2 regions of the Paenibacillus sp. Y5S-9 genome follow, and region 2 is predicted to be linked to the other one. Evidence: riboswitches for the same ligand, from Rfam matches in the RefSeq annotation. Region 2 holds a riboswitch; the other holds the start of a gene.
What was found. Region 2 has a riboswitch for FMN ahead of ribD (bifunctional diaminohydroxyphosphoribosylaminopyrimidine deaminase/5-amino-6-(5-phosphoribosylamino)uracil reductase RibD). Riboswitches for the same ligand answer to the same signal wherever they lie in the genome.

Region 1 (3,388 bases), 490 kb from region 2:
GAGCATCCATCGACAACACACAGCCATTTTTCAACAGATAACTTGTCCGCACAAGACACATCTCCCATCTAATTTGGTTTGAAAGACGAACACATCCTGCTTACGAATCTGTACTGCTTCTGACTATTTTTTCGCTAGTATATATACATTATATAGTTATTGTTAGTATTTATCAATTTTGGGATTTGCGTTTCGCCCGAAATCTTCTAACCTTCATCAGATTGCCACACATCTTATCATCACAGTACTTCTGTGTTCTGCTTCGGGTATCATCATAGAACATCCAGCGACAATCCGAATTATCACAGACCCGAATCCTCCCCGCTTCTCCCTCCACCAAAGTCAAAGCAAAGTCAGCAGCCACCTCAGCCATAACCTGATGCCAATGTGCTTCTACAGTTACCAGTTGGAGTTTCAGTTCCTGATCAATTGTAGTCAAATTTCTTCTCACATGCCCTGCTTCCATAACGCCGTTCAACCATTGTTTTTCTATATCCGTTAGTGATGCTCCAGAAGACAACCGGGTTCCAAGAGCCATCAATTCTTTCCTGAAGTTTCTCATCGCCAACTCATCTTCCGGAGATGCAGGGACAGAGGCGTGAAGTTGCCATCGATCCAGAAAATCTTGCTGCCAGTTCGCCTTCCCGAGCCTGTCCTCCGATCGATCTCCCCCACGCCAGTCGTGATAATCGCTGTTTACAAAATCGGTCCATAACCTGTCCATATATACCTCCGTTCAGTGTAACCATCTAATTACATAAAGAAGGTTACAACTCATCTTTGATGTGTTATATTAAGTGTAACCTTATTAATCAGTTTTAGCTAGTTACATCACAAATCACAATTATACGCAAGGAGGAAAAGGCAATGACAAAAACAACAGCACTAGATGTGTTACTTATTCAAAAGGATGATACTTGGGATCAATGTAATTGGATTGTACCTTTGTCGAAATCCTTGGAGGGTCTTACAGCAGAACAAGCAGCCTGGATTCCACCTTCAGGGGGATTAAGCATCTGGCAGTTGGTTAACCATATGTATTATTACAACCATCGCTTATTATGTCGCATGCAAGGTAAGGAGCCTACCCTTCCTGCTGTAGACTCCAATGAATACACATTTGGGAATTCCGGAGATCCTACGGACGCAGTCGGATGGAATACACTGCTACAGGGTACAACTCGATTAGCCCAACAGTTGCGAGATCAATTAGCTGCACTACAAGAGTCAGATCTTGAAGCCGCATATATGGACTCCGAAGAGAAATGGGCACACGAACTGGCTCGCTGGGTACTCCATGATGCGTATCACGCAGGTCAAATCGTGCTCCTTCGCAGACAGCAAGGGAGCTGGAAAATCGTTTTCTAAAAAAAATGCTTGAACTGCTAGCGCTTACAGGAATAAGATGAACTTATTAATGTTACAGCTTGTTCAACACACTATATAATTGAATAGGATCTTCGGGGTAGGGTGCAATTCCCAACCGGCGGTGATGTTCTTCGGAACCAGCCCGCGACTCGCTAGTTGTTCTTAACGAAGGACATCTAGCGACTGACTTGGTGTGAATCCAAGGCCGACGGTACAGTCCGGATGAGAGAAGATCAACACATTGACATGCCGTTCACGGGAAGGCCTCTTTCCTGACGCATGTCCTTGGATGAGCCCCCGTTTATTTGGTATATACCAAAACGGGGGCTTTTGTCGATTTTGCCAACTGAAGATTCCGTGTTCTGACGAAGGAGTCCTGAATATGGAAAAGACATCAGCAGCATCACCTGTTTACCGCAAGGAACGAAGTAATACCGGATTCTGGCTTGTAGTTCTCGGCGCCGCCTTATGGGGTGTAGACCCACTCTTCCGCATTATTTTGCTAAACACGATGACATCCACGCAGATTGTACTGGTGGAACATATCATCGTCAGTCTTATTGCCATACCCGTGCTGTGGAAATTTCGGGCTGATCTGAAAAACCTGCGCGCTCGTCACTGGATTGCCGTGATCTTTATCTCATGGGGAGGATCAGCACTCGCAACGGTATTGTTCACCATGGCGCTTACACATAACGATCCGAATACGGTGCTATTATTGCAAAAAATGCAACCACTCTTCGCTATCGTGCTGGCTAAACTGTTATTGAAAGAAACATTACCACGTCGCTTCGGTGGATTGTTCTTCATAGCATTAGCAGGAACCTACCTGCTTACATTTGGCTTCACATTGCCATTAGGTAACTGGGACAACTGGATTCATGCTGGAAGCTTGTTATCCCTTGGGGCCGCTGCCTTATGGGGAGGTTCAACCGTTATGGGTCGATTGATGCTGGGGCAGGCGCGTTATGAAACGGTCACCTCCCTGCGCTTTGTCGTTGCTCTCCCGCTCCTGATCTTTATGACGTGGAACGAAGGTGCGGCATGGACGTTTCCATCCGGAACGGGTGAACAGACTGCTGTCATCCTCAACATTCTCGGTCAGGCATTGTTACCAGGTTTGCTCAGTCTTCTGTTGTATTACAAAGGTCTGTCGTCAACCAAAGCATCTGTTGCAACACTTGCAGAACTTAGCTTCCCGATGGCAGGTGTGTTGGTGAACTGGATTGCTTTCCGTACACTGATTACATGGGAGCAGCTGCTTGGTTTTATCCTGATCTGGGTGGCCCTCTTCGCCATTTCCAGACAACAGGAAAGATCATCAACTGCGGCCGATGCGGCTCCGAAGCTGCGTACAGAGTAAGTGGATTTATCTGAGGTTCACACATTAACCAATAGTCAAATATAAAAATAAAACCATTGCACATCACATTAGATGAGCAGTGGTTTTTTATTTCCATGACTCGATATTACTCCATCATTTTCTCAATTAGCAATATGAGCTATTAACCCTGTGCTTTATTTCTATATCGCAAATGCAAATGCCCCTCTTTTCCCTCTTCTCACATCGAATATCAAAATCATCGCGCTAAGTCTCTTCTATGTTTTGTCTTTTATCCAATCCGGTGGTACGATGACATATGGAATAAACAGATGAATTATATTCAGAGAGGAACGATTATGATGTCTTCATTCTCATATACCTCCTACGACGCCGTAGGTTTGGCTGAACTGATCCGATCCCGGGAAGTATCCCCGGTTGAAATGCTGGAAGCGGCGTTTGCACGCCTTGAAGAAGTGAATCCGCAACTTAATGCGGTTATTCGTACATATGAATCTCGCGCACGTGAGGAAGCCGGTTTGGTTCGCCCTGGAGAACAACCTTTTGCCGGTGTGCCCCTGCTCTTGAAAGATATTTCGCAATCCTTGGAAGGTGAATTTCTGACTTCAGGCTCCCGTTTGTTCAGCGAGCATCGTGCAATACGCAATTCCAATTTTGTCACTCGACTCCGTGATGCAG
Region 2 (3,388 bases):
GGCATGAACCGAATCGATTTGTACGTCCCCAACATGATGAAACGATTACTGAGCTGAAAAAAGTTGCGAATCAATGGACGCTGAATGATGCAGCGCAGGCTTTTGTATCCTCTTTGTGGTCAGCACCCATGATCTGGCGCTCGTTGCTTACGGGCAAGCTTATTGCGAGCAGTATGCCAAGTCATGGACATACGCCATATCCATCTTCAAACACTTGTAAGATTTGCGGATTAAGTGTAGATCAAGCAACCGACACGACGCTGCAATGGTATTGGCGCATGACCAATGGAACCCCGTTGGACGGTGATCCTTTTGGATATGTGCTGGCACTTCGAGAGTTGGCTGCCGCGCAGGAGCTTCCAATACCTAATGATTACGACCGTTGGACATTCCGTGCGGTGTTAACGGTGCTGCGCGAATTACCTCCCAAAACACGCTACAGCAAGGCAGCAGTAGCGCTCAAGAAGGAACGTCTTTTGCCTACACAGAAGGAATATGCCTACCGTGATTTGCTTGAGACGTTAGCTCTGATTGGCATATTGGATACGCCGGAACATCCTGGAATGATCACGGAATTCACCACTTACATGCAACGTGACGCACGCCCCAATGTTCGGGTTGAGGTACAGGCGCCTCTGGCGTGGTGGGACTCATCTGTAGGAATCAATGAGAACAACCTGAACAAGATATTTCATGATTTTGATCTGAATAATATATCTCTTGCGGATAAGCCTGATGAGAGTCCAGCTGTAAAGGACACGATCTTAGGAGCATTGGAGAAGAAGAGAAGTGTTCGCGGAAAAGTACCAAAGGCATCTCCTGATGCAGGTACCGGGGAGGTACAGTCTGGAGATGTGTATGCTGTTCGGGTCCGGGAAGGTGTATGGGTGACAGTATACTGTCATGAAGTCAGAGACAAGCGTGTCATCGTTGAATATTTGGATGGTGTCTTTCCAGAGATGCCGGGAAAAGCAGATTTGCATGGAACGTTTCGACCGAGAGCGAATGGACGCTGGAAATGCTCGGCTATTGCGATTGATTCCACAAGTTGGGTCAGAAGGGTGGCAAGAGAGTTCCCGCTTCCGACTTCGCCCCTGCAAGAACCTGATCGCACTCCATTCCATAATGCCAAAGAATTAAAGCATATGGCGAGCTGGTGTTTTCCTGATATGTAGAATACTGCGATGGATGTGAAATGTGCCTCCAAACAAAAACCGTACCTCCTTGAGAGGAAGCGGTTTTTTGTTGTTTCTTAGCTTATTAAAAGTTAGTATGTGACAAAAAGGAACAAAAAACAATTGATTTTTTGGCATTAAAGTGCTAACATCCAAGTAATAACGAAAGCAATCCTTCAGGGCAGGGTGCAATTCCCTACCGGCGGTGATGCAGGAAGTGTAAGGACACATGTCCAGCACTTGATGCAAAGTCCGTGACCTGTCTGCCTGTGGCAGATGGCTGATCTGGTGTAATTCCAGAACCGACAGTATAGTCTGGATGGGAGAAGGAGAGGTGCAGACCTAACAGGTTTGCATTCAGCAGGAGTATTGCTGTACAGTCTAGATTGGTAATGTCTTGCACTGTGCAGGGAAAATCCGGTTACGCTGGACAGTTCCATACATATGCCACACTATAAAAGCTCTTTACCTGTAATTGATGTTCATTAAGGTATGTGTCTATTTTCACTTGCCCGAAATGAAGTTTTGGGCAAAGTGTTGGCGTGCTGTATCCATTTCACTCCTGCTGGTGACATTTGTCTCTCATCATCCCCATCGAACTGATTGTTCGACGGGGATTTTTTAATAAAAAAGACTTTAAACCGCGGGGTGAACGGATTTGGAAATGATCAATGATGAATTTTATATGGCACTGGCATTGGATATGGCGGAACGAGCACAAGGACAGACGGGGATTAATCCGGTCGTTGGATGTGTAGTTGTGAAAGAAGGTCGTATTGTAGGTCTGGGGAGCCATCTGAAACGTGGAACCGGTCATGCGGAGGTGCATGCCCTTAACATGGCAGGCAGCGATGCAGAAGGAAGTACGGTATACGTTACACTTGAGCCCTGTAGTCATTATGGCAAGACGCCACCTTGTAGTGAACGCCTGATTCATGAAAAGGTAAAACGTGTTGTCGTATGTTGTGAAGATCCAAATCCGCAAGTATCCGGCAGAGGCATCAGCATGCTTCGTCAACAAGGCATTGAAGTTGAAGTTGGCGTACTGCGTGAGCGTGGAAGACGCATGAATGAAAAATTCATTAAATTTATAACAACGGGTCTACCTTTTGTGACACTGAAAACGGCTACTACTTTGGATGGCAAAATTGCTACTCGCAGCGGAGACAGCAAGTGGATCTCCAACGAGCCCGCTCGTGAGATTGTGCATGCCCTTCGTCATCGTCACCAGGGAATTATGGTTGGCGTCGACACAGTGATTGCCGATAATCCGGAACTTACAACCCGTTTACAAGTGGAAGGCATTAGTCCGGTGCGCATTGTGGTGGATTCCAAGTTGCGTCTTCCCGTAGGTGCCAAAATGGTTAAGGATGGTCTTGCTCCAACATGGGTTCTCACCACAGACGAAGCCAGTCCTGAAGCTGCTGAACGTTTGGAAGCTTACGGTATTGAGATTATACGCTGTGGTCCTGGACCACGTGTGGATCTGTTAAGCGGACTTAGCAAGTTGGGTGAGCGTGAGATTGGTTCGATTTTGCTTGAAGGTGGGGGCACTCTGAATGGAGCCATGCTGGAGGCACGGTTGGTCGATCGACTGCTCATGTTTATCGCTCCGAAGATTGTAGGCGGTTATGATACACCTGGAAGCTTCCGCTTCGAAGGTGTGGAACGTATGAATCAGGCGATTCAATTGAATCAGTTGGAGATCGAAAAAGTTGGAGATAATATCAGCATTGGCGGTATTCCGGTGTGGCCTGAATAAATAAATGAATTTTAAAGAAACAAGTTAGACTCTTTATAAATTGAACAAGGGAGGCGGCAGCATGTTTACCGGTTTGGTGGAAGAAGTCGGTCAGATCCGGCGTATTGGTCGGAAAGGCGAAGCGATGGTCCTGAATATCGGAGCTTCCGCCATCATGGACGATCTGAAAATTGGTGATAGTGTAGCAGTGAACGGCGTGTGCTTAACTGCGACAACGCTCGAAGGTGGAGGTTTTACCGCCGACGTAATGCCTGAAACCTATCGCCATACCAATCTCAGTCAGCTGCAATCTGGCAGTAAAGTTAATCTGGAGCGGGCTATGCAATCTGGCGGTCGTTTTGGCGGACACATCGTTCAGGGCCATGTCGATGGTACCGGAGTGATTGGCAGTATAACACGTGATCAGAATGCGATTGTGTTTGAGATCAAACCTGATGATCACCAGTTGTTC

Region 1: linked by a shared signal. The riboswitch ahead of V6669_RS17405 (DMT family transporter) and the one ahead of ribD (bifunctional diaminohydroxyphosphoribosylaminopyrimidine deaminase/5-amino-6-(5-phosphoribosylamino)uracil reductase RibD) in region 2 are both predicted to bind FMN.

The regions. Positions count from the first base shown of each region.
Region 1 is NZ_CP145887.1:3,956,738-3,960,125, forward strand. Features, by position in the region: gene V6669_RS17390 (amidohydrolase family protein) at 1-61, opposite strand, end outside; gene V6669_RS17395 (CGNR zinc finger domain-containing protein) at 173-724, opposite strand; gene V6669_RS17400 (DinB family protein) at 868-1,368, shown strand; FMN riboswitch at 1,453-1,606, shown strand; gene V6669_RS17405 (DMT family transporter) at 1,751-2,731, shown strand; gene V6669_RS17410 (amidase) at 3,052-3,388, shown strand, end outside.
Region 2 is NZ_CP145887.1:4,445,830-4,449,217, reverse strand. Features, by position in the region: gene V6669_RS19570 (hypothetical protein) at 1-1,175, shown strand, start outside; FMN riboswitch at 1,344-1,510, shown strand; gene ribD (bifunctional diaminohydroxyphosphoribosylaminopyrimidine deaminase/5-amino-6-(5-phosphoribosylamino)uracil reductase RibD) at 1,834-2,937, shown strand; gene ribE (riboflavin synthase) at 2,999-3,388, shown strand, end outside.